DNA from 4 places in the Clostridium pabulibutyricum genome. Region 4 is predicted to be linked to each of the others. Evidence: riboswitches for the same ligand, from Rfam matches in the RefSeq annotation. Region 4 holds a riboswitch; each other region holds the start of a gene.
The links. Region 4 has a riboswitch for S-adenosylmethionine ahead of cysC (adenylyl-sulfate kinase). Riboswitches for the same ligand answer to the same signal wherever they lie in the genome.

Region 1 (7,501 bases), on a different contig from region 4:
ACTTGTTAAACTTTGGAAGCCTTTTGTCAACAAGTTGAATTAGAATATTCAGAACTTCATTCTGATCCATCCTTTTTATAAAGTAAAAATCTTTATCCTTTACATTGATAAAAGGCATTTCTCCAGAATTAATCCTATGTGCATTGACTATAATCATACTTTCTTTGGACTGTCTGAATATTTCTTTGAGCCTTATAACCTTTATACAACCGCTGGAGATAAAATCTCGAAGCACATTACCAGGACCAACAGAGGGAAGCTGATATGCATCTCCAACTATTATAACCCTTGTTCCAGGTGAAATGGCCTTTAAAAGACTATCCATAAGCATTATATCTATCATGGAAGCTTCATCTATTATAACAACATCACATTCAAGAGGCACCCCATCTCCCTTTGAAAAAAATGCTTCCTCATCGCTTCCCGAAACTCCCATTTCAAGAAGTCTATGTATTGTCTTTGCTTCTTTCCCTGTAGATTCGGACATTCTCTTTGCCGCCCTTCCGGTTGGAGCAGCCATCATAACCTTGAACCCAAGCTTTTCAAATATTCCAGTTATACAGTTTATTATAGTAGTCTTTCCGGTTCCAGGTCCCCCTGTTATTATCTCAACTCCATTTTCAAAGGCACCTTTTATGGCCTCTATCTGAGAAGCCGCAAATTCTATATTGCTGGCTTTTTCAAAATCACAAACTTCCTTTTCAATGTCAATTTCAATTTTATCATATTTGCTGAATTCAAGATAAAGTATTTTTTTTGTAACACTCAACTCACAATAATAGTACACAGGAAGAAAAACACATATTTTCTCCCCTGACTTTTCAAGTTTTAGCTTTCCTTTAAGCGAACTGTCATATATATTTTGTTCAACATCTTCTTTGTTCGTACCCATAAGGCTTTCAGCCTCAGACACAAGCTTTTCCAGCGGCATATACGTATTTCCGAAATTGCAAAACTTGTTTACCAAATATCTCAGTCCACTTTGAATTCTAAAAGGTGAATTTGCTTCTATACCGAGGCTTCTGGCTATCCTGTCTGCAATTTTAAAGCCTATCCCTGCTATCTCATCTGTTAAAACATATGGATTTTTCTTTACTGCATCAATAGATGACGCTCCAAATTTTTTATGTATTTTTACGCATTGATTTGCACTTATACCATATGTCTGAAGGAAAATCATTATATTTCTTACTTCACTTTGTTTTGAATAGGAATCACATATAAGATTTATCTTTTTCTGTCCTATCCCCTCTATTTCTCTAAGCCTGTCAATGTGATTATCCATTATATAAAGTGTCTCTTTGCCGAACTTTTCAACTATCTTTCTCGCAGTAACCGGACCTATTCCTGATATCGCCCCTGATGAAAGATATCTTTCAATGCCGACTGTAGTATCAGGTACAACTTCCTCGGAATATTTTATCTTGAACTGCTGGCCAAAATTAGGATGCAGAACCCACTCACCAGTAAGTTTCAAATTCTGTCCCTCCATAATAAACGGGAGGTTTCCCACTACTGTTACAATACCACTTTTATTTTTCAATTTGGCAACCACATATCCATTTTCATCATTATGAAATACTACATCATCTATAATTCCCTGTATTTCTTCCATAAAGCTCCCCTATTTCTCAAAATACTATTAATATATTTCATTATAACATATCAAAAGCACGTCCCTTAAAGGTACGTGCTTTTATTTACAAATATTTCTTTATATCATCTACTTTGTTCAATTGTTCCCAAGGTACATCCAAATCCGTTCTTCCAAAATGTCCATATGCCGCAACTTGTCTATATATAGGTCTTTTTAAATCAAGTTCTCTAATGATTGCACCCGGTCTTAAATCAAAGGTTTTATTTATTATATCAACAACCTTGTCATCCGATATTTTCCCCGTTCCAAATGTATCTACCGTTATAGACACAGGTTTTGCAACTCCTATGGCATAAGCAAGCTGTATCTCGAGTTTATCAGAAACACCTGCTGCAACAAGATTTTTTGCCACCCATCTTGCAGCATATGCTGCCGATCTGTCAACTTTGGTTGGATCTTTTCCGGAAAATGCTCCTCCGCCGTGTCTTCCATATCCACCATAAGTATCTACTATTATCTTTCTTCCGGTAAGTCCCGAATCACCTTGAGGACCTCCTACGACAAATCTTCCTGTAGGATTTATAAAATATTTAGTATTCTCATCAAGAAACTTTGCAGGTATTATAGGTTTTATAACTTTTTCTATTATATCCTCTCTTATCTGCTCCTGAGTTACATGTGGATCATGCTGTGATGAAACTACAACCGTGTCTATTCTCACAGGCTTGTCATCTTCGTATTCTACAGTAACCTGAGTCTTTCCATCAGGCCTCAAATATGAAAGTGTACCGTCTTTTCTTACATCAGCCAACTTTTTTGAAAGTTTATGAGCCATATTTATTGGAAGAGGCATATATTCCGGAGTTTCGTTTGTAGCAAATCCAAACATCATTCCCTGATCTCCGGCACCTACTGCATCTACTTTGTCCATTTCTCCTGATTTAGCCTCAAAAGCTTCATTTACTCCCATTGCTATATCCGAAGACTGCTCATCTATTGAAGATATTACAGAACAAGTATCACAATCAAAACCGTATTTAGCTCTAGTATAACCTATTTCTTTTACAGTTTTTCTGACTATCTTTGGAATGTCAACATAGCACTTAGTTGATATTTCTCCCATAATCATAATCATCCCTGTAGTAGTCACTGTTTCACAAGCTACTCTTCCATCAGGATCTTGTGCCAGTATGGAATCAAGTATTGCGTCTGATATCTGATCGCACATTTTATCTGGATGTCCTTCTGTAACCGACTCAGAAGTGAATAACTTTCTCATATAATTTTACCTCCATCTGTATAAAATAAAAAACCTCTTCATAAGAAGAGGTCAATAAACATATCAACTCTCTTATCTCGCAGAAAAACTGCAGGAATTGGCACCTTAGTAAAATTACTGGTTGCCGGGTTTCATAGGGCCCTTTCCCTCCACCTCTCTCGATAAGAGTTTTAAATTGTAAAATAAAAAACACCAACTAGTGTTTTTTATATGGTGGAGGAAGATGGATTCGAACCATCGAAGTCGATGACAACAGATTTACAGTCTGCCCCCTTTAGCCACTCGGGAATTCCTCCAAATTTGGTGCTGGCAGTAGGCATCGAACCCACGACCTACTGATTACAAGTCAGTTGCTCTACCATCTGAGCTATGCCAGCTTATTCACTTGTTACATTAAAACCAAAATCCATAATTAATGGTGGGCACAACAGGGCTCGAACCTGTGACCCTCTGCTTGTAAGGCAGATGCTCTCCCAGCTGAGCTATGCGCCCATAATACTTGGTGGAGGAAGATGGATTCGAACCATCGAAGTCGATGACAACAGATTTACAGTCTGCCCCCTTTAGCCACTCGGGAATTCCTCCAAATTTGGTGCTGGCAGTAGGCATCGAACCCACGACCTACTGATTACAAGTCAGTTGCTCTACCATCTGAGCTATGCCAGCCTATTCACTACTTTAAATCAACTGCCGTACAAAGCAGCAAATACATTAACGTATGTTAGTATAACGTGTAGTTGGCTTTTTTTCAAATTCTATTTTTTCTTATATTTTGATAAACATCCTTTATTTACTCTGTATTACTTGTTTTTTCTCACAAAATCATACCTTTGCAAGTGTCATTTTTTTTGTAGTATTCTAATTTGAATCAAGCAATCATATAGATTATATATGACTTTTTAAAAACACGGATCATACATGAAAAAATAAAAAGCTTAATCAAAGAGGTGACATTGTGAACAAAATAAAAGCAAAGTATACAAATCCATTGGTATATCACAAACTAGGGAATTTTTTAAAAGATTATATAAGTAAAAATACAATCCTAGTGTGTATCGGTACAGACAGATACATAGGTGACTGCCTTGGACCTATGGTAGGTACATTACTTACATATAAACATTTTCCTCTTCCTGTCTACGGTACAATACAAGAACCTATACATGCCCTGAATATCAATAGAAAACTTGATGAAATCAAATTGAAACACAAAAACTGTAACATTCTTGGGATAGATGCCTGCCTTGGTGATACTGAAAGTATAGGAGAAATCCAAATAAGGGATTTTCCTGTCCATCCTGGAAAAGGTGTTGGAAAATCACTTCCAAATGTCGGAGAGGCTTCCATAATAGGTATCGTGGATTCAAATGCAAATAGGAATTTGTTCAGCAGTTCCAACAACATACGTCTAAATCTTATTTTATCCATGTCAAAGGTAATCCTTGACTCATTGACACATGCATATAACCTATATGAAAACTCAGATAAAATATATTAGTTAAAAAATCTAACTTATTAGAAAATTTACTAATAAATTAGATTCTTAATTTAATCAATAATAGTTATATCATCTCCAGTAAACGTAATCTCCATTTTATCAAGATATTCAAGTACTTTTCCTGTTCCAAGAGCTACACATGATACTGCATCTTCTGCAACATACACAGGCACATTTGTAGTGTTGTGTATAAGATCATTCAATCCATTCAGCAAAGCTCCTCCTCCAGTCATTATAATGCCTTTATCTGCTATATCAGCAGCAAGTTCAGGAGGAGTTTTTTCAAGTACTGCATGAGTAGTATCGGCTATTGCATTTATAGTATCTTTAAGTGCCTCTCTCATCTCATCCGAGGTCACTCTTATATTTTTAGGAAGTCCAGTGACGAGATCTCTACCTCTTATTTCCATTCCATCATCACTTCCGTCAAATGCCGATCCTATATTTATCTTCAACTCTTCCGCAGTTCTTTCACCTATCATAAGTTTTCGCTGTTTTCTTATGAATTTCATTATTGCTTCATCAAACTTGTCTCCTGCAACTTTGATTGATGATCTAACTACAATTCCTCCGAGAGAAATAACTGCTACATCTGTTGTTCCACCACCTATATCAATTACCATATTCCCTTCCGGTTTGGTTATATCTATTCCTGCACCTATGGCGGCAGCAAGCGGCTCTTCTATTAAAAATACCTTTTTTGCCCCTGCATTTTGTGCTGCATCGATTACGGCTCTTTTTTCAACTTCAGTAGCTTCGCATGGTACACAAACCACTACCCTTGGAGTAGTTCTTTTTTTACCACAAGCCTTTTCTATAAAATATTTAAGCATTTTTTCAGTTACATCATAATCGGATATTACACCATCCCTAAGCGGACGTATTGCTACAATATTTCCTGGAGTTCTTCCAATCATCTGCCATGCTTCTTCTCCCACAGCAAGTACCTTATTCTGATTCTTGTCTATCGCTACTACGGATGGTTCTTTCAATACTACACCTTTCCCCTTAATATAAACAAGGACTGTGGCAGTACCCAAATCAATTCCCATATCAGTTCCTATACTAAAAAACATTCCTTTTTCACTCCTACTATTCATTTCGTTGTGTTTGTACTGTGATTTTTATATCTATATTAATTGCATTATAATTATAATTATAATAGGAATGTTTTTAACCTTCAATAGCTTTATATTTCATTTTAGTTGCATTTCCACCTCTAATGTGCCTCTCAGCCTTATTATAATCCAATATCATCTTTGCCTGTTTGGCAATTTGAGGATTTATTTTTGGAAGTCTTTCTGTCATGTCTTTATGTATGGTGCTTTTGCTGACTCCAAAAACCTTTGCCGTTTTTCTTATTGTGGCCTTGGAACCTATTATATATTTGGCCACATCCAAAACCCTTTCTTCAATATAGTCCTTCAACTGTCATCACTCCTTTACTAAGATTACAGTTATAATCCTTGATGTTAAATTTAATTTATATTTATTTGAATATATTTACAATTTTATATTATATTATCAAATATTAGTTTTAATACTTGATGTATCTTGCTGGATCTACAAATTCATTTCCTTTCAGAACTCCAAAATGAAGATGATCACCATATTTTTCATAAGCGGATCTCAATGTTGTATTTCCAACAGTTCCTATTACCTGACCTTTTGCAATACTTTGCCCTGCAGAAACTTTCAAATTTGAATCCAGATTTGAGTAAACTGTCTTGAGCCCGTTCTGGTGGTTTATTATAACTTCCACACCATCCTGGGTGCTTTTGTTAACTTCTTCCACTGTTCCACTCATTGCCGAGAAAACCGGAGTTCCTATCTTTGCCTGTATATCATATCCAAGATTTGGTCTATAACTTCCTGTTGAATCCCAATACACCGGATCCTTGGAATAGCCCCTTGCTATGTTTCCCGCTACAGGCTTCTGAAAATCAGTACTCACGGAAGCTGATACCTTCTCAGAAGGCTCCTGTTTTTTCATGTTGGAATTTGTCTCTTTCTTAGTACTATTATTTTTCTTTACTTGAAGGGCATTATCATGTTTACTTTCCACTTTTGCAGTTTCCCTGTTCTTATTCTGTTGTGAAACAGACACTTTATTTGCATTCTGATTTCTATCATTTCTAACAGTCAAAATCGCAGCGGTTGCTGCAACACACAGACAAATAAACAGAATTACATAAAAACCCTCCTTCTTTAAAAAATCAAATGACTTCTTCATAAAATTTTTATTCATATCAACACCTCCTTTTTGTAGTTTGTCCAGTGAATTACAAAAAATACATATTTTATAAATTTTTTTGTAAAAAAAAACAGCGCCAAGGCTGTGTTGAAAAAAATTCTAAATTATATTTACTTTTTTGCTACGTCGCTGAGGCTCTCAACCTTAACTCCCGTATAATAATGACATAATATATACTTATAGTCTTTTCCCTGCTTTCCCAAGGCATCTGCACCCCACTGACTCATGCCAACATCATGTCCATATCCCAAACATTCAATAACCACATTTTCTCCCTTGAACCCTATATTAAAATTGGACGAATTAAGCTCCATAAGACTCCTGAACCGTATTCCTGATATAGTAATTCCACCGAGTTTTATCTCTTTTACAGAGCCTCCCTCATTCCTGCTTTTTATAGACACCAAATCTTCAAGATTACTGTTTGATAAATTTGCACCCTTATAACTTGAATTTACTTTTTGTATGAACTGATCTTTATCAATATACTTATATGTTTTATACTTCTTCGACTTTTCATCTCCAAAACTTTTAACACTCTTGAGATACTTTACATCTCTGTTGAAAACAGAAAGTGAACTTTCTGTCCTGCCCGAACTTACAGCAAAATAGTACGGTTCCATGACTAGCTTTCCATTATAGGCAAGTACTTGCCCCTTAGTCGAGTCAACTGCATCTTTTATCTTATCCCAGTACATCTTTCTCTTACTTTCAGGCCATTTTTCAAATCTTTCGCTTTTTGGCATAAATACCTGACATTTCGCAGTATCACACACATCTGCACCTGTATTGCCATTATATTTTCTACCTCCATACACTTCCATATGTGCAGCAGCAAAAGTCCTTGCCGCAACTGCTTGAGCCTTTAAAGCC
Region 2 (7,501 bases), on a different contig from region 4:
TTAAATTAGGGACATTGTACTTGGGAAGTTCTATTAAAAAAGGTTCTTCATCCTTCTTGAATATTGTATTTTTAAATAAAAGGCCTATTACAAATGCCAGGATTATTCCAAGTATATATAATGAAAAAACCACCTCGGTTTCCTTGCCTTTGAAAAAAGCGGATGCAAACAGTGCATATATTGGCAAACGTGCATTACAGGACATGAGCGGTATCAAAAGGGCTGTTAATTTTCTATCCTTTTCGCTTTCAAGAGTTCTTGAAGACATTATTCCCGGGACTGAACATCCAAAGCCTACAATAAGCGGTATAAAGGCTTTTCCGGAGAGTCCCATTTTTCTCATAAGTTTGTCCATTATAAGAGCGCCTCTTGCCATATAGCCGCTGTCTTCAAGAAATGATATTCCTAGAAAAAGACAGAAGATTATAGGAAAAAAAACAAGGATTGATCCTACACCTGAAATTATACCATCTACTAGAAGGGAGGTGAACCATGGGCTTGCAGATGAAAGAAGTTCTTTGAGGTACGGAGTTATGGAATTTGACAAATAGTTGCTGAATATATCTGCAACAGGCTGTCCTACCCAGTTGAAAGTAAACTTGAATATTAAAAATAATGCAAATAAAAATACAGGATAGGCTGCAAATTTGTTCAAAACTATTTTATCTATTTTTTCAGTATATGATATAGAAATGTTTTTGGTTTCGACTACGCATTTGGCAAGTATATTATTTATGAAGGAATAAGCCTCCTTTTCGTCTTCAAAATTAAAACTGTTTTTATCAGGGGGGATATGTAAAAATTGACTGCTTTCCAGTATCTCAATAAGGTTGTCCACGCCTTTGCCTTTTGCAGCGACTATTGGAATAGCTATAACACCAAGTTCTTTTTCTATCTTTTCAAAATTTATTTGTATACCGTTTTGAGATGCTATGTCCATCATATTAAAAACAAGTATTATAGGTTTATTAAAATGTTTTAACTGGGTTGTAAGGTATAAATTCCTGTTGAGGTTTGAGGCATCAACTATATTTATTATTACATCGGCATTATTGTTTTGAAGAAAATCCCTTGAGACTTTTTCTTCATTTGAATATGTGTCCATGGCATATATTCCAGGGAGATCCACAATTTTCATCTGGTTAAAATATCCTTCTTTTTTTTCAACTGTTACTCCAGGCCAATTACCAACATATTGGTCAGATCCAGTTAGGTTGTTGAAAAGAGATGTTTTTCCTACATTAGGATTGCCTAGTAAAGCTGCTGTAATCATTTAGTTCCTCCAAACATTTACTTTGATTTAATTGCATTAAAAAATACCATACTTATAGCATAATTATGGCAAAATAAAATATAAGAATTTATTTGTTCACTTGGAACTAGCATTGAACAAGAATATTTTTTGCATCGTTTTTCCGTATGGCCAAACTAAATCCTCTTAAGTCTATGATAAGTGGATCTCCAAGGGGGGCAAAAGTTTTAAGTGTTATCTCTGTTCCTTCAATACAGCCAAGAGCAAAAAGTCTTTTGACGAGTTTTTCATCACCTTTTATATCCGTTATAAAAGCCTTCTGACCTGGCTTCAAATCACAAATGCTCATAATTGCCAACTCCTCTTATCAATTTACATTGAAATCCATTATCAATTTATCTATCCTATATAGTAGCATTTTTTATTTAAGGTGTCAATCTGTAAAGCAAAGAGACATCTATTGACATAATAATTACTAATTGATATAATAAATTCCGTGAATTTAATACAACTTGAACTTATTTAGAGAGGTGGAGGGATCAGGCCCTTTGAAACCCGGCAACCAGTGCACTTACCGTATAATGGTGCTAATTCCTGCAGCGGAGGCTGAGAGATAAGATTATTTTGCTGATTATCTGAGGTTTTCCTCAGATTTTTGTTTTTTACACTAAGTATTGGAGGAAAGTAAGTTTTGATAGATATTAATAATGTAGGAAAAAAATTTGGAAATAAATATGTGCTTAAAGATGTAAGTCTGCATATAGAAAAAGGCGATATTTTTGGAATTGTTGGACATAGTGGCGCTGGAAAATCAACGCTTTTGAGGTGCCTAAACGGGCTTGAAACTTACGACACCGGCAGCATAAAGATAATGGATAAAGAAGTAAAAGAACTTGATAATAGAGAGATAAGAGCTTTTAGAAAGAATTTAGGAATGATATTTCAAAATTTTAATTTATTGAACAGAAAAAATGTATTTGATAATGTAGCTCTTCCTCTTGAAGTATGGAAATTGAGCAAGGACAAGGTAAAAGAAAGGGTATCTGAGCTTCTTGATATAGTTGGACTACAAGACAAGGCAGAAAGTATGCCAAGGAGATTAAGTGGCGGACAGAAACAGAGAGTTGCAATTGCAAGGGCTCTTGCCTTGAGTCCGAATATACTTTTGTGTGACGAAGCTACGTCTGCACTTGACCCAAATACTACAAAGTCAATACTTGATCTTTTAAAACATATAAATAAAAAATTGAACATAACAATAGTTGTTGTTACCCATCAAATGGAAGTTATCAAGGAAATATGCAACAAGGTGGCAATTATAGATGAAGGAGAAATAAAACAGTTCGGCGATGTAGAAGATATATTTTTAAAACCTGAAAAAAATTTAAAAAAGTTGCTTGGATCAGACAATATGCTGCCGGGGGAAGGTTTGAACCTGAGAATATATTTTCCGAAGGAAATAAGTCAGGGAAATCTTATAAGTTCAATGGCAATAGATTTGAATATAAAATTTTCAATAGTGTGGGGGAAACTTGAAAAGTTCAGGGACGATGTACTCGGAAGTCTTGTAATAAACATAAATGATGAGGATAAAGAAGTCATATGTAATTATCTTTCATCAAAAAATGTAGCATGGGAGGTAGAAAATAATGCAATTTAGTGAAATATTTCAGGAAGTTCTTGCTCCAGCCATAGGACAAACTCTCTATATGGTTTTAGTATCAACTTTTCTTGCTGTTATTATAGGATGTATTCCGGCGGTATTTTTAATAGTGACGGAAGAACATGGATTGAAACCGAATAAGGTTGTATATCAAATACTGGATGTGATAGTGAATTTATTAAGGTCTTTTCCATTTATAATACTTATGATAGCAATTTTTCCGTTTACAAGACTTATTGTAGGAAAAGCTATAGGAACAACTGCAGCTATAGTACCAATTACAATAGCCTCAGCACCTTTTGCAGCAAGAGTAATTGAGTCGTCGCTTAAAGAAATAGATCCGGGCATAATAGAAGCTGCAAAGTCTTTTGGCGCAAGCAATGTTCAGATAATATTCAAAGTAATGTTCAAGGAGGCGCTTCCTTCGATAGTACTTGGAATAACACTTACTACCATAGTTGTTGTAGGATGTTCTGCCATGGCAGGTACGGTTGGAGCAGGGGGACTCGGTGATGTTGCTTTAAAGTATGGATATTATAGGTTTGAAACCAATGTCATGGTATATACGGTAGTCATACTTATAGTACTTGTTCAATTGATACAGAGTATTGGAAATTTTATATATAAAAAACTTAATAGATAATTTAGATCGCCTCAAGTGGAGTATGTTAATTTTACTGCTTGGGGTTGTTATTTATGCTAGAATAGGTATAAATAACTTTTGAAGTAAAATTATAATATTGTGTAAGGAGGCATCATATGAGTATAGCAGCATTTTTTGATATAGATGGAACTTTATATAGAGAGGGACTTATGACTGAAGTATTTAAAAAGTTGGTGAAATATGAAATAATTCCTCCTGATAGATGGTACAAGGAAGTAAAACCGGAGTATGAAAGATGGGATAAGAGACAGGGAAATTATGATAATTACCTGCTCAAGATGGCAGATATTTATATAGAAGCAATAAAGGGCCTTTACAAGTCGCAGGTGGAATTTATAGCAAGACGAGTAATAGCACAGAAAGGTGACAGGGTATATACTTATACTAGGGACAGAATAAAATGGCATAAAAAGAATGGACACAAGGTAATAACGATATCCGGCAGTCCCATAGAACTTGTTAGGGAAATGTCAAAGAAATATGGATTTGATGATTATGTAGGAGCTAGATATATAATTGATGATAATAATGTATACACAGGGGAAGTAGTGCCTATGTGGGATAGCGCCAGCAAGAAGATTGCAATAGAAAATTTTGTTAGAAAATATAATATAGATCTTGAAAAAAGCTATAGTTATGGAGATACTGCAGGGGATTTTGACATGCTAAAGCTCGTTGGAAATCCAACTTGTGTAAACCCTACAAGAGAACTTATAAAAGAGGCGATTTCAAATAGCGCTTTAATGCATAAGATACGCATAGTAGTAGAGAGAAAGGATATGATTTATAATTTGGATCCTTCATGTATAAAAATCCTATGAAAAAATTGAAATGATTATGTTAACTATATATCTAAAATGATATAATAATATGTGATGCATGTAAGAGACTTAGAAAAGAGTGGTAAGGTGATAGAAAGGTGTAATGAAATACAGGTTAAGAGGCCTGAAAGTAAAAAGGCCTTGAAGATTGACAGAAATAAATTTATCTTAAAAGATGCTTTGTTTTTTGATCTTGAACATTATATATATAAAAAACCTATATGCATAGGTGTATTTGGATGTTGCCTTTATGATTGGGATAATGAGGTTATAAAAGTAACTCAATATATGATAGAAAACAAAAACGATGCAAAAGCTATACTTAAGATATCCGAAGATTATTTTCAAAAAATGTATGATGCCGGGAAAAGGTATATTGTTACATTTTCAGGAAACAATGATTTTACAGTGATAAAATATTTGTTCAAGAAATATGATTTGAAGTTTAATTTCGAAGAACATTTTTCACATATTGATCTTCAGAGGGAATATGAGAAAATAATGCATAAGTCAATAGGACTCAAAGCACTTGAAAAAGAATTTGGAATAGTGAGGGCAAGTGATGTTATAAGCGGTTCAAATCTCGCAAAGACATTCTGCAAGATAGTTAGAGATTGTAAGTATATAAAAAGAATGCCTGTCGAAAAAAGAGACAAGATATTGCTTTATAATGAACAGGATGTAGTTAGTTTGATTGATATGTATATAAACTGGGAAAACGTCTTAAAAATTGATTAGCAAGAGAAGGAGATTATTATGATTTTTCGTCCAATAAAAAGTACAAAAGTTTATGAACAGGTTATAGAACAAATAAAAAATATGATTGTTGATGGGACATTAAAGAAAGGAGACAGACTTCCTTCGGAGAGAGAGCTTGTTGAAAATCTTGAAGTAAGCAGAACATCTGTGAGAGAGGCTATAAGAGCGCTTCAGATTATGGGACTTATAGAATGTAGACAAGGTGAAGGTAATTTTATAAAACAAAATTTTGAGAATACTCTTCTTGAACCAATTTCAATAATGTTTATGTTACAGGAGAGCAATCCTAATGAGATATTAGAAGTAAGAAAGATAATAGAAACTGAAACTGTAGCACTTGCTGTTGACAAGATAACAACTGAGCAACTTGAGGATTTGAAGAAAATATCAGATTCTTTTAAGGTATGCAGAGACGAGAATAAAAATGTGAAATATGATAAAGAATTTCACTACAAGATTGCAAAAGCATCAGGTAACCTTTTAATAATAAATATACTGAATGCAATGTCATCACTTATGGATTCATTTTTAAAGGATGCTAGAAAGAAAATACTTGTAGACGAAGGAAATGTAATGGTACTTGCAAATCAACACGAACTTATATATCAGGCTATAAGGGATAAAAACGCTCAAAGAGCATCCATGGAAATGAGAAAACATCTTGATTTTACAAACGAATATATAAAGAGGAACGCAGAGGAATAGTTAAAGATATATCATAAATAATATAAAAGACATATGAAATAAGTTATGTATTATCATATGGGTATGCTTATCATTTACGTTCAATTCAAAGAAATGAGCAATTATGTACATATAAGCTCAGCAATATACCCATATATTCACACGCAATTTGGTTCTAAAGATAATATTTTTTATAATGATAATTATTTCAATTGAAAAATAGCTTAATTATTTAGAAATTAATACGTTATTTTTATAACTATTGTAGAATTATAGAGGAATATATGGTATATTATATATAACAACTGGTAGTACCATAGTACCAGTTGAAGAAAAAGAAATTTTTAATTTTATTATTTAAAAAATTTGAATTAATTTATAGTTCTTTGAAAAAAATATATTTGTTAATTTATTAACAAAGAAAACAGCATATTTTTATAAAGTTAAAAAATAGGAAAAAAGTTTTATAAATGACAATCCCCGCTGTAAACGTTGTTACAAGCTAAACAATGCTTCATTTAAGCCAATGAAAACGATGTTAAGTTAATAACAATTATAGAAAGCGCTAAAATATTGTGGTACACTTAAGAAAATGAATGGTGGTACTACCATAGTACCATATAATATAGTCTGGGGGGAAAAGAATGTTATTTTTAAAATTTTTATTAGCTATATTACCAATTCTTTGGCTTGTAATCGCATTGAGTAAGTTAAAAATGCCAAGCCATAAAGCGTGCCTTATTGCACTTGTTATTACAATAATTTTAGCAGTTGGTTTTTGGAAATTAAATGTTGTTTACACTGCATCAGCAGTATTGGAGGGATTATTAAATGCCCTATGGCCTATTTGTTTAGTTATTATTGCAGCTTTGTTTACCTATAATTTAACTTTACGTACAGGTGCTATGGACTCAATAAGAGAAATGTTAGCTAGAGTTTCTATCGACAAAAGAGTTTTAGTATTACTTATTGGATGGGGATTTGGTAACTTCATGGAAGGTATGGCAGGATTTGGTACGGCAGTTGCTATTCCAGCATCTATGCTTGCAGGGGTTGGTTTGAATCCAATTGCATCAGTTGTAGCTTGTTTAGTTGCCAATAGTACACCAACTGCATTTGGATCAGTTGGAATACCACTTGTAACACTTTCATCAGTAACTGGAATTGCATCACATACATTGGCAGCAAATACAGTTATGATTGAATTAATTCTTACTTCTATTAGCCCATTTATTATGGTATGTATTGTAGGTGGTGGAATAAAGGCATTAAAAGGAGTACTTCCTATTACTATAATAGCAGCAGTGTCATTTGTACTTCCTTGGTATGTTACAGCAACTGTAGTTGGAGCTGAACTTCCAAATATAGTAGGTTCTATTTGCTGTATGGTCTGTATAGTTATTGCGGCAAAAATCTTTAATAAAAAACCTGCAGATGAGTATTGCATAAAAACTGATGATAAAAAAGAAGGACTGGATTTATCTTTAGGAAAAGCAGTAGAAGCATGGAGCCCATTTATTTTAATATTCGTATTGTTAATAATTACATCAACTTTATTTCCGGCAATTAATCACTTGATTGCAAAATATAAAACGGTTGCTGTTGTATATGCTGGGCAAGGTGGTGGTAAGCTCACTTTTAGTTGGGTTAATACACCA
Region 3 (7,501 bases), on a different contig from region 4:
GGAGATTTCAACTCTTCTGCAGCTTTTACGGCTCCAATTACCATTTCCATATTTGCAACACTGAAAGCTCCAACTGCATATTTTCCTTTTTCAGCTTCCTCCATTAATTCCTTTAGTCTTACAAGCGACATAGCATCTCACCTACTTCCATAAACCTTTATATATGTCAATTATCTCTTGCTTACTAACCTTCCTTACAGCATTTTGTGGACTTCCACTTTCAAGGGCATCCTCCGCCATCTTGTCCAAATTAGAAAAAAACTTTTTCTTATCCACTCCAAATTGTTCAGGAGTTTGTACATTTAAATTATTACAGAGCTCTCTAACCTCAGATATGAAAGCCTTTCCTCCTTCCATGTCACTCATGCCGTCTTTATAGACTCCAATTTCTTTTGCCAGATCACAAAATTTTTCAGGAACACCAGGCATTATAAATTCAAGACAGTCCGGCAAAAGCATTGCATTTGAAAGCCCGTGAGGTACATGAAAAAGTGCGCCTATAGGTCTGCTCATTCCATGAACTATAGTCACAGAGGAATTGTTAAACGCTATGCCTGCTTGAAGTGCCGCTATTGACATTTCACTTCTTGCATTCATATCTGAGCCAGAATTATATGCATTCAATAAATTTTTGAATATTTTTTTTACTGCTGATATTGAAAATATTTCTGACATTGGCTGAACAAGTTTTGAAGTATATGATTCTATAGCATGAGTAAGAGCATCAATCCCTGTAGCTGAAGTTACATTTTTAGGAGATGAAGCTGTAAAAGCAGGATCTATTATGGCAATAGCCGGTATAAGATATGGACCTTTCAAAAGCATTTTTATATTTCTTCGAGTATCTGTTATTATTGTAAATTGTGTAGCCTCAGAACCAGTACCGGCAGTGGTAGGAATTGCAACCATAGGTGGTGTTTTGTTCTCAATAGTTTTTCCGAGATAGTCTGTAATCTCTCCTGAATTCGTTATCATTGCACCTATGGCTTTCATTGTATCAATAGGACTGCCTCCACCCAGTGCAATTAAAAAATTACAGTTTTCTTCTTTGTACTTTTTAATTCCACCTTCAACCATACGATCTGTGGGCTCACCATTAACTTCATGATACACAGAGTACTTTATGGAAAGTGCATCTAAAAAAGATGTTATCTTTTGAGCACTTCCTATCTTTAGCATGACATCGTCGGTGACAATAAGGGCTTTGCCACCAAGCAGCTTTACACTGTTTCCAGCTTTCTCAAGTGCCCCTTCTCCGGAAAAAATGTACCTCGGCATTAAAAATAAATTGCTCAAGTTTTATTCCCTCCTCATATATCGATTATTTTTTGATTAAGTTATGATTATCTTTTGATTAGATATTATCACTTACACTTTATGGTTGTCAATACAAATTGTTTAAAATTATAAAATTTTATGATATAAGGTATTTTATGATTATATTTTGAGTAAATTGTTTACCTTTTTGATTTTTTTATATATAATATAAATTAACAAGAATAATATCTCTTTGGGAGGTCATCATGAAACTAAGAAGAATACAGAAAATAGAGGAATATATACTGGACAACAATACTGTATCGCTTGACAAACTAGCTACTGTATTCAACGTTTCCAAAAATACAATAAGACGTGATATAAACGAACTTGTTCAAAAGGGTACAATACGAAAAGTATATGGCGGCGTATCTGCAAATTCCAGTTCCCTTGTTCCTTTTGACACAAGACAAATAAAGAATATATATTCGAAATCTTTGATAGCTGAAGAAGCCGCGAAATTAGTATCCAACGGAGATATAATCTTTGTAGATTCAGGTACTACTACATTGAATCTCGCAGACTTTCTCAAAGTCAAAAAAAATGTAACTGTAATAAGCAACAACCTTAATTTTATTAATAAATGCGTAAAGTATGAAAATTTGAATGTAATTTCAACTGGTGGAAATCTCATAAGAAAAGCAAATTCTTTTGTAGGTTCCGATACCATTGAACTTCTTAAAAAATATAACATAAACAAGGCTTTCATGGCTTCCACGGGAATATCAATAAAAAATGGCATAACAAACAGTTCAATGCAGGAATATGAGATAAAAAAACTTGTTGTACAAAAGAGTCATACTGTATACGTTCTTGTAGATCACTCAAAATTTGGGATTTCCTCTTTAATGACATATTGTTCCATGGATAACGTAGATTATATCATAACAGACAAAAAACCTCAGGATAATTACGTGGAATTCATTGAAAAGAACAACACTAATTTAATAATATCATCAAGTGACAAATACATGTCCATGCAAAAATGATTCATTAAATAAAAGAGCTGCCTCGGGCAGCTCTTTTATTTAATCTACAATATAACTACTGGTTTTATTAAATCCTTTGGCTTATTTTTCATAAGAAGAAGTGCTTCCTCTATATGGTCAAAACCATGGTACACATATGTAACAAGCTTTCCAGAATCAACACGATTGTGTCTTACAAGATCAATCAATCTCTCCATTCTTAGCCTTCCACCAGGACATAATCCACCTTTTATTGTCTTATGGGCCATTCCGCATCCCCATTCTTCTCTTGGTATTTCAAGATTTTCACTTTCACCCTCTATAAGTACAGTAGAGTGACTGTCTGAAATGCTAACTGCATATTTCTTAAGCCTCATCATGCATCTGCTTCAACCCAGTATATCCGAAAAACTGTATCTTGCTCTCATTCCAGTATATTTATTTACCATATTATATACCTTTTGAATATCTTTAAGCATTATAACTACAGCCAGCATTTTATCTTTTCCATCCCTTATCGGTGTGAAGCTTTTTTTATTTAGATATACCGTACCATCGGTATTTTCATATTCTGGTCTTGCTATTTGATCATAGATATGTTTCCAGATAATTTTCTATTGACTTTACGGCTGCAGCTACAAGACCCAGGGTATGTTTATATACAAACTGACGCTTGCATGTTAAATTAATCATCCCTTTTCCTCCAAAAGTAATCTATATATAGACATTATAGCATTTACAAGTATATTTATAAAAATCAGACCCATCCAATTTGGATAGGTCTGCTGTATCTAATTATTCTCTTTTAAAGTCATATCAAACTTTAGAAAGCGCCTGATTCAAATCATATATAAGATCGTCCGCACCTTCAACTCCTATTGAAAGTCTTATGAGATCCGGAGTTATCCCGGCTGCTCTCTGCTGCTCTTCATTAAGTTCTGCATGTGTTGTGCTTGCAGGATGGATTACAAGTGATTTTGCATCTGCCACATTTGCAAGGAGAGAGAAAAGTTCAAGACTGTTTATAAACTTCTTCCCTGCTTCAAGTCCTCCTTTTATACCAAAGGTGAAAATTGAACCTGCTCCCTTTGGCAAATACTTCTTTGCAAGCTCTTTGTATGGATTTCCTTCAAGTTCCGGATAGTTTACCCATGCAACTTTTGGATGGTTGCTTAAAAATTCAACTATTTTCCTTGTATTTTCTACATGTCTTTCAACTCTAAGCGAAAGTGATTCAAGTCCTAAAAGGAAATAAAATGCACTTTGTGGACTTAAGGTCGCTCCTGTATTTCTAAGCAGCTGTACTCTTGCTTTTGTTGCAAAAGCAGTAGGACCAAGATCTGCATATACAAGTCCGTTATAACTTTCATCAGGTGTTGTGAAATCAGGGAACTTTCCGCTTCCGGCCCAGTCGAATTTTCCTCCGTCCACTATTATTCCACCAAGAGTTGTTCCATGTCCTCCTATGAATTTTGTAGCGGAATGTACAACTACGTCTGCACCATATTCTATTGGTCTTACAAGATATGGGGTTCCAAATGTATTGTCTATGATAAAAGGTATTTTGTTGTCATGTGCTACATTTGCTACAGCCTCTATGTCAAGAATATTTATCTTTGGATTTCCTATCGTTTCTGCATAAACAGCTTTCGTCTTGTCATTTATGGCTTTTCTTATGTTTTCAGGATCATCGGGATCAACAAATACAACATCAATTCCAAGTTTTTTAAGTGTTACTGAAAACAACTCATATGTCCCACCGTACAAAGTGCTTGCTGCAACTATGTTGTCTCCTGCACTCGCAACATTCAAAACTGCATAAAGTATTGCTGCAAGTCCGGATGCTGTTGCAAGTCCTGCACTTCCGCCTTCAAGAGCTGCAACTCTCTTTTCAAATACATCTTCTGTTGGATTCATTATTCTTCCGTAAACATTTCCCGGTTTCTTAAGCTGAAAAAAATCAGCTGCCTCGTCTGCATCTTTAAAAACAAAAGATGTGGTTTGGTATATTGGAACCGCCCTTGCTCCTGTTGCAGGATCCGGTACCTGTCCTGCATGAACCTGTAATGTTTCAAATGACAATTTTCTCTCTTTGCTCATTCCTATCTCTCCTTTTTAATTAAAAAATAAAAACTTCCTACAGTGAAACTGTAAGAAGTAAGAATTATCAATGTTTCTCATCTTTCAGGTTTCACCTGCTGGAATTAGCACCGTCGAATAAAAATTCATTCAGGTTGCCGGACATCATAGGGCCAGTCCCTCCGCCTCTCTTGATAAGAAGTTCAATATTAAATTTGTATTAAATATATGTTTACTATACATTCTTGAATTTTAATTGTCAATATAAATTTCAAACTTTTTTTATATTTGTGAAAGTGCATTTTTTATATCTTCTTTTATGTCATCCGTATCTTCTATACCCACAGATAGTCTTACCAAGTCATCATACACACCCATCTGCTGTCTTTCCTTATCCGTGTTGTTTGCACATATTGTAGATGCCGGATGTATTATTATAGTTTTAGTATCACCTATATTCGTAAGATTCAATATAAGTTTTAAACTGTTTAAAAACTTATATGCCCTTTCCTTACTGCCAAGTCTAAACGTAAGTATACTCCCCGCACCCTTTTTATAATATTTCTCAGCAAGGCAATGATACTTCGAACTTTCAAGTCCAGGATAGTTTACCGCATCAACTTTATCCTGCTTCTCAAGATATCTCGCAATTTCAAGGGCATTTTTACAGTGTCTCTCCATCCTAAGTGAAAGAGTCTCAATTCCGGTTAAATTCAGAAAGGCTGTAGAAGGTGACATGGCAGGTCCTACATCTCTTCCTATCGTGTCTTTCAATTTTGCCGTAAATGCCATTTTCCCATACTGTTTTGCATAAGCTGCAAAGCCTTTATGCTTTGGACTTCTATATTTGCTACTTCCTCCGTCTATTATAATTCCACCTATTGAGTTGGACGTTCCATTTATATACTTGGAGGCAGAATGCACGACAATATCCACTCCATGCTCAAGAGGTCTTATAAGATAAGGAGTTGTTATTGTGGAATCCACTGCAAAAATTATATCATTTAGACTGCATATTCCAGCAATGCCTTCGATATCGAGTATATCAAGTTTCGGATTTCCTATGGTTTCTGCAAACACGAGCTTTGTATTTTCAGTTATCTCCTCTTGAAGTGACTCTCTTGTAATATCATCTAAAAATTTTACTTTTATGCCCAGCGAAGTAAGATTTCTTATAAGCGTATAAGTTCCTCCATACAATCCACTTGATGCAATTATTTCATCTCCTGGAGCAACTGTGTTCATTATTACAAGATAAATTGCACTCATTCCAGATGCTGCAGCTGTTGCAACAAATCCATTTTCAAGACTTGCCATTCTTCTTTCAAAGGACATTACCGTAGGATTTGACATCCTCGTATACGCATATCCCATAGCCTTTCCATTAAATATATTTTCAAGCTTTTCAGCGCTGGTATACGCATATGCATTCGTAAGGTACACCGGCGTATTTGTAGAACCGGTATAATCTATATTCAAATTTCCATGTATCAGTTTAGTATCGAATTTCATAATTTCACCTCAAATCTCAAAGGTACCCATAAAAAGATTCTATCTATTTCTTTTCTATTACAAGTAAATTGTATCCATCATAATTTTTGTCTATTGAAACTATCTTATGACCCTCTTTTTTAACACTTTCCGGAACATTGTTTATAGGATCTCCATCATCAATGTAAAATCCTTTTTTCTCGCCGGACCTTATTTTTGAAAGTTCAATTTTAACCTTGACAAAATTTATGGGACACTTTACTCCTCTGAAATCTACAACTTCAGTGTCATTTTCAGCTTCAGAATTGTTTTCAGTATTTACAGCTTTCGAAACTGTTTCATTTTCTTTTGCAAGTGTTATTTCAAGTTTTCCATCCAATGACTTATACATGTCATTTACTTTATTGAAAAGGTACTCAACTTCATCAATTTTATCTGAAATATCGTCTATATCCCCAATTTTAAAATCTATTAGAGTGTCAAATAAATCTTTAACCGATTTTTTCACATATCCTGCATTCACAAAGTTCTTTGCAAATTGTGCAAATATCTCCCTGTCCTTATTTGTATCAACCCCTCTAAGAACAAGAAGTGTTCTTGCAGATGCAAGTGCCGACGCATACAAATCCTTATTGTCTTTCGTATTTCTATATTTGTCGAGAGCTGTTTTTGCATTTGAAAGATCCAAATTAATTACATCCATAACACCAGTGCTGCATTCTCCCGGTCCACGCCCTTTAAGTGAAAATTTCTCGCAGGAACCAAAATCAAAGTATATACCCGAATCTCCCTTGAATTTATCCACATCTGTGTACTCTTTAAATAGAGTTCTTATATCCGAATTATTCTTTTCTATAAAGTCATAAAAATTTTCACATCCTGAATTAAGCTTGAGATATGCAAGTTCATGCAAAAATTCTGGAACTTTTTTAGCAGGAATATCACCATAAGCTTCTCCCATCCTCGGGTTTTCTCCAAGTTTTCCACCAAAAGATATCTGATACATTGGTATAAGGCCATCATCAGTTCTCTTTGCCCTTCCATGAAGTCCGATAACTGCTTTTTCATGCTGAGCACATGAATTAGGACATCCCGATATAAATAATCTAGGAAGTGCGCATCTAACCTCGGATGTTTCATTTTTAAATTTCTCTTTTATTGCCTGAAGAAGATTTTGTGAAAGGCAAAGTCCAAGCTGACAGGTAGACGCTCCAACACATGTTACTGAATTATCCATTGCATATATCGAGGTAAACTTTCCTATTATATCTATAAGTTTCTCAGCATCCTTCTCTTTCAAATCTCGTATAAAAAATGCCTGTGTATTTGTAATTCTAATTGAAATTTCATAATCAAGCTGTGCTATAAAATCAAGTACACTATCTAAATTCGAAACTTCCAGATTCCCGCTTTGCGGATGTACATAAACTGAATAAAATCCAGGCTGTTTCTGAGGGAAAAGTATATTTTCAAGTTCTTTCGATATTTCCACGTTTTTCACAAACCGTTCTGTTTTGTTGACTATGAACTCATCTTCCTTTACTTTTACTTCAAGTCCGCCCTCTTTCTTGAGTTTTTCCACTTCACTTTCAAACAACTCTATGAATTTTTCCTGTCCGAGCCTCATAAGTATATATCTTATTCGT
Region 4 (7,501 bases):
TATGAGAATCATATAAAACATTATTTTCTTGAATACTCCACCCACTGTCATATTCTGATTTCGCAACTTTCTCCACCTCTTCTTTCAAATCTTTCATTACCTGAGCCACTACATAGGCAAGATCAGTATTTTCAATAGTTCTCGGCCTGGCAAGCTTAATATTAAACTCGCCTTTTATTTTTCCTGGATTTGCCGCCATAACAACTACCCTGTCTGCAAGAAGCACTGCCTCCTCAACATTGTGAGTCACAAAAATTATGGTTTTCTTTGTTTCCATCCATATTTTTTGAAGTTGAATTTGAAGTATGGTTCTTGTCTGACTGTCCAATGCGGAAAATGGCTCATCCATTAAAAGCACTTTTGAATCCAGGGTCAGTGCCCTTGCAAGCGCGACTCTCTGCTTCATTCCTCCAGAAAGTTCATGTACATATGCATTTTGAAATTTTGTAAGATGTACCATTTTCAGATACTTGACAGCTTTCTCTCTCCTTTTCTCCTTAGACACGCCTGCCATTTTCATTCCAAATTCTACATTGTCTATAACCTTAAGCCATGGAAACAGTGCGGAATCCTGGAACATCATTGCCCTATCCACTCCAACACTGTCTATTTCCTTGCTATCTAGAAAAAGTTTTCCCGAAGTTGGTTTTTCAAGGCCTGCTATTATATTTAAAAGCGTTGATTTACCACATCCAGAAGGTCCAAGAAGACATATGAACTCGCCATCTTTAAAAGAAATATTCACGTTGTCCAAAGTCAAAATGTTTTTCGTTTTAGTAACAAATCTTTTGCTTACATCCTTTATAGTTAAAGACACTACAAGTCCTCCTTTTAATTTATCTGAGATTTTCCTTGTGATTTCAATACTTTATTCAATAATTCCAGGTTGATTAGGTTTTTTGCATCCGGTTTTTCTTTTATAAAACCTGTGCTTACTGAAAGATCTATCATTTCATCTGTAGCCTGTTTTTTAGGATCATTCGTTACTGTTATCCTATTAAACGAAGATGTAAGAATACCCTTGGAAAGTTTTTTCTTCGTAAGCTCATAAATTTGATTATTTATCTCGTCGCTGGCCTTTTCCTTGTTTTTGTTTATATAATCAGTTAACTCCACATGTGTCTTCAAGAATTTCTCTACAATATCGGGATGATCATTTAAAAATTCTTTTCTTACAAGAACAACTGCAGTTGGATAGTTTCCTTGTCTCCAAACTTTATTGTAATCAAGAACAATATTGGCATTAGCTTCAAGTACCAACCTCGAGCCCCATGGTTCCGGAACAAGTGCCGCATCAATTTGTTTGCTCTCAAGAAGTGTTTTTATATCTGGATTGGCAGCTTGTATTATCTCCACATTTCCACCCTGTGTCTTATCTTTAAGACCATTTCTGCTTAATAGATTTCTGAGACACAAATCCTGTGTGTTTCCAAATTGAGGTACGGCAACTTTCTTATCGGCCAGTTCTTTAACATTTTTTATATTTTCATCTTTTCTTGAGACAAGTATTGCTCCTGCATCAGTAGCTCCTGCAATTATCTGTAAATCACCTTTTGATTTTGTATATCCGTTTATTGCCGGTCCAGGCCCTATATATCCTATATCAATAGCTCCTGCAAGAAAAGATTCTATTTCAGAGGATCCTGCATTAAATTGTTTCCACTGAACTTTTGCAGTGCTTCCAAAGGCTTTTTCAAAACTTTTGTTTTGTTTTGCAACAAGTGCCTGTGAATGCGTTATATTTGGGAAATATCCTATATGGACCGTTATATTACTATCATTTTGTCCACTATTTCTATTCTGACATCCTGAAAATGCACCTAATAATACTACTGTACATAGAATAGCTGTAGCTTTCCTGAACTTCATACCAATTCCTCCTTGTTTTTAAGATATGCTTTAATACTTATTGGACTTGCACCTGCTGGTACTTATTACATATTCATCACCTCGTCTATGTTTTATATGCCAGTCAAGTTCATTACCATTCATGCTTATATGCATTTTAGACCCCATCCCGCCTATATCAGCTCCAAGATAATATTCAATGGCACCTTCAGCGCACTCCTTCAAGCATGCAGTACATCCCCAGCAATCTTCTTCATATCTTATATAGGCTCTTCCCTCATCTGAAACACATATCAGATTTCCAGGGCACACAGACTTGCACTTGAGACATCCTATACATTTATTCATGTCAATCTTTATGCTCATATACCTCATTCCTTCCAACGATTTTTCTGAATATGATATTTACTTTTCCATCCTTATAAATGGAATTAACATACTTTTTCCAGTAATTATCATTGATTTCAGGAAAATCAGCATTCTCTTCATAACATCTCCACCTTGTCTCACGCCTCGCTATAAGGTGCGCTATGAGTATCACACATACATACAACCTGTCAATAAGTTCACATATAAACATTAATTCATGACAGTCACTTGCATTAAGTTTATAAGACATCTTTATAAGTTCACGGATTTTTTTATCTGCTATTTTCAGTTTTTGAGAATTATAACTGTAACTTTGTGATATTCCTCCTGCATATTCATCCATGGTCTTTTGCATTGCTTCTTCCAACTGTTGTACTGTATATATGTTTTTACTATTTTGGAAAAAACTATTTACCTCAGAAAGTTTTTCCTGTACTTTAGCTTCAGAAAGCTTCCAAAGTTCTTTCCCTTTTATATATTCAGCAGCAGAATCTGCAGCTATTTCACCTTCCGCAAAACATCCTGTTGCATATTTTTTAGGACTTCCACCGCTTACATCCCCTGCTGAAAACAATCCTTCCAAGGTTGATTCTCTTTTTGTATCTACCCAATAACCGCTGGCGGCATGCCCACCAACAATATACGGTTCGGTACCTTCAATCTCTACATTACTGCAAGACGGCATTTCTCCACTATCAATCCACTTTAGCGCCTGAGAAGGTGCCATATTTAAATATGCCTTTACAAGATCCGTTTCAACCATTTTGGAAATATGTTTTGTCCTTAAAAAACATGGCCCTCTCCCTATCTTATTTTCCATGACAGTTGAGTAGAGTCTATTTATAGTTGTAGGCTTTCCATACTTTAGAACATATTCCTCTCCATCTGAATTTATCTGGACAGCTTTTACTCCTTGTGCTATGGTTCCCGTAGGTGCTATAGTATCCTTGCACCTCAGTGCTATAAATCTCATTTCAAAAGTTGTCATCTCGGCACCAGCCCTTATTCCCATAGCATAGCCAGATCCAGTATTGAAAGGTGAATACCACATCTTGTGCCTTGAAAATCCTGGATTATTTGGCTTGTATATTCCTGAAGCTCCCCCCGCTGCACATATTACGGCTTTAGAATAAACCGCATAAAATTTATTCTTATCTACCGAAAATGCATATGCGCCTATAACTTTACCTCCTCTCGTAATATAATCTATGACATTTGTTTTATTCATGACATCTATATTTTTAGTATCCAGAACCTTGGAAGCAATTACAGGCTTAATATTTTCTCCATTTATTTTTATGCTTCTTCTTCCCCGTGTGACATACTTTCCTTCCGAATTTTTCAATATGGTTAACCCCATTTTTTCCATTTTAGACGTAACTTCATTTAATTTTTTAGCTACTGTATAAACGAGGTCTTCTCTCACAACTCCATTAAATTCATCTCTAACATAATCTACAAAAGACTCTGGAGTTTCATCTTCGTTTATATATGCATTAAGTGCATTTATTCCTGCTGCAAGACATCCGCTTCTTTTTATATTTGCTTTTTCCAGTATTAAAATCTTAGGTTTTTCAGGTGAATTTGCAGCCTCAAGAGCCGCAAAACACCCGGCTGCACCTCCACCTATTATTAAAATATCCGTAGAAACTTCTACAAGATCAAGTTTCACAAAAGCACCCCCTGTAAATAATTAACTATTTTCTTAACACATTCATCCGCAGTATTTAAATTAGTATCTATTACAATTTCAGGATTTTCCGGAAGTTCATAAACAGCACTTATACCTGTAAATTCGTTTATTTCACCTTTTACCGCCTTTTTGTAAAGCCCCTTTGGATCACGCTTTTTACACACTTCAACTGGACAACTTACATAAACTTCAATAAAATCCTTCAAAATAAGATTTCTAACCTTATTCCTATCTCTCTTAAATGGTGATACAAAGGTTGCAATTACAACTACTCCACAATCCACAAAAAGTTTGCAGAGTTCGGAAATTCTTCTTATATTTTCACTCCTGTCACCCTCCGAAAATCCAAGATCCGAATTAAGCCCGTGACGCACGTTATCTCCATCTAAAACATAGGTGAGTTTTCCCATACTGTACAGTTCTTTTTCAAGTAGTGCTGCAACTGTAGATTTTCCCGAACCTGACAAACCTGTAAACCATATAAGCTTTCCTTTTTGTCCAAGCAGATTTTCTCTCATTTTTCTATCTACAAACATTTTATGCCAAACTATATTATTTTCCATAACCACCCTCCCTTGTTTCATAAGCGATTCAATCTTTAATATAATTTATTACGACCATTTTCCGAAATGAAAAATGGTCGTAATAAATTTGAAAATAAATTTTTGCAATCCATCTTTCTTATCTTCCAGAAAAATCATTCCGTAGGAATTAACACCGATACACTCACATAAAAGTGCCGGTTGTCGGGTTTCACAGGGCCAGTCCCTCAACCTCTCTTGATAAGAATATATTATAATTTTAGATAAAAAAACTTCCGCCTCATACAGAGGCGGAAGTTTTTCCGCGGTTCCACTCTGTTTACTGTATCTTCAAGATACAATAACTCAAAATACATTATTCTACTGTTTTAACGTACAGCATCCGCATAAACCTACTTAATTTCAATTACAGAACTCATAAGCGCATTTTCCACTACTTAATCCTGAAATCTGTCTCAGCTAAAAGATTTCTCTCTTTAGGACTCCATAGTATACTTCTCTCAATCACAGTTTTGGTCTTATTTAATTTTGAACTTATTATACTTTTTAAATTATGGCTTGTCAAGAAATAAATTCAATTAATTATATAAAATAACTTTTATACATAAATTTGTTTTATGGATTATTGCATACATCAACCCACTCCCCATACACAAGTTTATACATTTTTAACGGCGAAATCTTAAGGGCATAATCTTTCGATCCTGCTGCTGGATAAACATATTCAAAGTCTTTTATAGAAAGATCCAAGTAAATTTTTACAGCATTTTTCAACCCAAACGGACAAAGTCCTCCTACTGGATGCCCTATTTCCTTCAAAACCATTTCACTTTCAAGCATTTTTGCCTTCACTTTAAAAGTATCTTTAAATTTTCTATTATTTACTTTTAGATCTCCGCGTACAACAACAAGTATATTCCGATCCTTCAGCTTGAAAGCCAGAGTCTTTGCTATGTACTTTGGCTCTGTATGTATCGTCTCTGCCGCCTGCTCAACAGTAGCTCCGCTATCATCTAGTTTAAAAACCGGATTTTTCAAACCTTTATCCTCAAAATATTTAATCACATTTTCCACACTCATAAGCACCATTTTCCTTTCTGATTAAAATATTAAAAACCTTCCTGCAGATAAATTCAGGAAGGTTTGAAATCATATCTCTTTTATTTCTCATCTTTCAGGTTTCACCTGCTGGAATTGGCACCGTTGAATATAAACTATTCAGGTTGCCGGGCATCATAGGGCCAGTCCCTCAGCCACTCTTGATAAGAGCGTATTAAATTTTAAAATTTGTTAAACAATTTTAGTATAAATTTTTGAAGTTGATTTGTCAATATGCTTAATTCTATATCAAATACTCCTTCATTGATCTATAATCTATTTTTTCACCTGATTTTTCTATTTTTACACAAAGCGCATACACTTTCGCAGTATCAAGGCACGTAAAGAGCACTCTATCGTGTACTAAAGAAACATATCTTAGCTTAAATCCATATGTTTCCCCATTGTACCCGGTGGTTACAGTATTTATTACAATATCTATCTTTTTATCGCGTATTTTATCAAGTGCATCTTCTATATCAAGCTCACTGCAGGCTACCTTATTGTCATTTAGAAATTCCCACGTTCCACGTGATGCGTATATAGAAAATCCAAGTGCCTTATATGTCCTGCTTATCTCAAGTACATCTTTCTTATCCCTGTCGTTTACCGATATATAAATGTTTCCTCCCGTATAAACCTTCACACCTGCTGCCTTGAATGCCTTATACATTGCTTTTTCTTTATTGAAATCAACTCCAAGAACTTCTCCCGTTGATTTCATTTCAGGTGCAAGAGCTGGATCAACTCCTGGAAGTTTTTTATTTGAAAATACAGGCATCTTCACTGCATGTATTTTATTGTATTTATACATATCCCTCTTATACCCAAACTCTCTTATACTTTTCCCAAGCATTACAGAGACTGCTATTTTTATCATCGGTATGTCTGTAACCTTACTGAGAATAGGCACTGTTCTGGATGCTCTCGGATTAACCTCGATTACATAAATTTTACTTCCATCAAACGCATATTGAACATTTAAAAGTCCAACAACATTCAATCCTCTTGCTATTTTCAATGTATATTCCTCTATTTTTTCAAGCACTTCATCCGGCAGGCTTACAGTAGGATACATTGCTATGCTGTCTCCTGAATGCACCCCTGTTTTTTCAACATGTTCCATTACTCCTGGAATTATAATGTCTACCCCGTCGGATATTGCATCAACTTCAATTTCTTTTCCAACTATATATTTATCTACAAGTACAGGGTACTCTTTTGAAAGATTTACTGCCTCATTTAAATACTTTGACAGTTCAGCATCACTGTAAACAACTTTCATGGCCCTTCCACCTATAACGTAAGAAGGCCTTACAATTACAGGATATCCTATTTTTTCAACGAGATTTCTAGCTTCTTCGATGCTTGACACAGAGCCTCCAATAGGAGAATCTATGTCAAGTTTTTCAAGCAGCACTCTAAATTTCTCCCTGTCTTCAGCAAAATCTATTGATTCAAAAGATGTTCCAAGAATATTTATTCCTCTGTCATTAAGTTTTTTTGCAAGATTCAATGCAGTTTGGCCTCCAAATTGAACAATTACGCCATATACATTTTCTTCATTTATGACATTCATCACATCATCTATATAAAGAGGTTCAAAATAAAGCTTGTCTGAAACATCAAAATCCGTACTTACCGTTTCAGGGTTGTTGTTTATTATAATCGCTTCAAGTCCGGCATCTTTTATTGCCCATACACCATTTACACAACAATAATCAAATTCTATGCCCTGCCCAATTCTTATAGGTCCTGAACCTATGACAAGTACTTTCTTGTTGTTTGAAACCACATTATCACTTTCAAGGTCATAACATGAATAATAATAAGAAGTTTTCGCCTCGAATTCACCGCTGCATGTATCTACCATCTTGTATACTGATTTTATGCCGTTTATATCTCTAAGTTTTTTCAAATCACACAATTTCATTCCTATAAGTTCGCATAT

Region 1: another riboswitch for S-adenosylmethionine. It lies ahead of metK (methionine adenosyltransferase); the one in region 4 lies ahead of cysC (adenylyl-sulfate kinase).
Region 2: another riboswitch for S-adenosylmethionine. It lies ahead of AC4CVH_RS13275 (methionine ABC transporter ATP-binding protein); the one in region 4 lies ahead of cysC (adenylyl-sulfate kinase).
Region 3: another riboswitch for S-adenosylmethionine. It lies ahead of AC4CVH_RS09980 (O-acetylhomoserine aminocarboxypropyltransferase/cysteine synthase family protein); the one in region 4 lies ahead of cysC (adenylyl-sulfate kinase).

What each region holds. Positions count from the first base shown of each region.
Region 1 covers NZ_JBZAYZ010000009.1:27,131-34,631, forward strand. Annotated here, with positions in the region: gene recD2 (SF1B family DNA helicase RecD2) at 1-1,615, opposite strand, end outside; gene metK (methionine adenosyltransferase) at 1,701-2,876, opposite strand; SAM riboswitch class I at 2,946-3,044, opposite strand; tRNA gene AC4CVH_RS10525 (tRNA-Tyr) at 3,088-3,172, opposite strand; tRNA gene AC4CVH_RS10530 (tRNA-Thr) at 3,178-3,253, opposite strand; tRNA gene AC4CVH_RS10535 (tRNA-Val) at 3,293-3,368, opposite strand; tRNA gene AC4CVH_RS10540 (tRNA-Tyr) at 3,377-3,461, opposite strand; tRNA gene AC4CVH_RS10545 (tRNA-Thr) at 3,467-3,542, opposite strand; gene yyaC (spore protease YyaC) at 3,832-4,374, shown strand; gene AC4CVH_RS10555 (rod shape-determining protein) at 4,425-5,450, opposite strand; gene spoIIID (sporulation transcriptional regulator SpoIIID) at 5,548-5,802, opposite strand; gene AC4CVH_RS10565 (peptidoglycan DD-metalloendopeptidase family protein) at 5,912-6,622, opposite strand; gene spoIID (stage II sporulation protein D) at 6,739-7,501, opposite strand, start outside.
Region 2 covers NZ_JBZAYZ010000014.1:6,055-13,555, forward strand. Annotated here, with positions in the region: gene feoB (ferrous iron transport protein B) at 1-1,273, opposite strand, end outside; gene AC4CVH_RS13270 (FeoA family protein) at 1,380-1,601, opposite strand; SAM riboswitch class I at 1,768-1,872, shown strand; gene AC4CVH_RS13275 (methionine ABC transporter ATP-binding protein) at 1,944-2,912, shown strand; gene AC4CVH_RS13280 (methionine ABC transporter permease) at 2,902-3,558, shown strand; gene AC4CVH_RS13285 (HAD-IB family hydrolase) at 3,675-4,400, shown strand; gene AC4CVH_RS13290 (ribonuclease H-like domain-containing protein) at 4,488-5,138, shown strand; gene AC4CVH_RS13295 (FadR/GntR family transcriptional regulator) at 5,160-5,864, shown strand; gene AC4CVH_RS13300 (L-lactate permease) at 6,488-7,501, shown strand, end outside.
Region 3 covers NZ_JBZAYZ010000008.1:65,962-73,462, forward strand. Annotated here, with positions in the region: gene AC4CVH_RS09960 (class II fructose-bisphosphate aldolase) at 1-131, opposite strand, end outside; gene AC4CVH_RS09965 (iron-containing alcohol dehydrogenase) at 142-1,296, opposite strand; gene AC4CVH_RS09970 (DeoR/GlpR family DNA-binding transcription regulator) at 1,524-2,306, shown strand; partial or broken gene AC4CVH_RS09975 (NAD(P)-dependent alcohol dehydrogenase) at 2,351-2,602, opposite strand; gene AC4CVH_RS09980 (O-acetylhomoserine aminocarboxypropyltransferase/cysteine synthase family protein) at 3,102-4,385, opposite strand; SAM riboswitch class I at 4,460-4,565, opposite strand; gene AC4CVH_RS09985 (O-acetylhomoserine aminocarboxypropyltransferase/cysteine synthase family protein) at 4,647-5,876, opposite strand; gene AC4CVH_RS09990 (ferredoxin-like domain-containing protein) at 5,920-7,501, opposite strand, start outside.
Region 4 covers NZ_JBZAYZ010000002.1:271,314-278,814, forward strand. Annotated here, with positions in the region: gene AC4CVH_RS04625 (ABC transporter permease) at 1-12, opposite strand, end outside; gene AC4CVH_RS04630 (ABC transporter ATP-binding protein) at 1-817, opposite strand, end outside; gene AC4CVH_RS04635 (aliphatic sulfonate ABC transporter substrate-binding protein) at 832-1,869, opposite strand; gene AC4CVH_RS04640 (4Fe-4S dicluster domain-containing protein) at 1,900-2,214, opposite strand; gene AC4CVH_RS04645 (adenylyl-sulfate reductase subunit alpha) at 2,198-3,889, opposite strand; gene cysC (adenylyl-sulfate kinase) at 3,886-4,473, opposite strand; SAM riboswitch class I at 4,589-4,699, opposite strand; T-box leader at 4,736-4,969, opposite strand; gene AC4CVH_RS04655 (YbaK/EbsC family protein) at 5,068-5,532, opposite strand; SAM riboswitch class I at 5,617-5,721, opposite strand; gene carB (carbamoyl-phosphate synthase large subunit) at 5,795-7,501, opposite strand, start outside.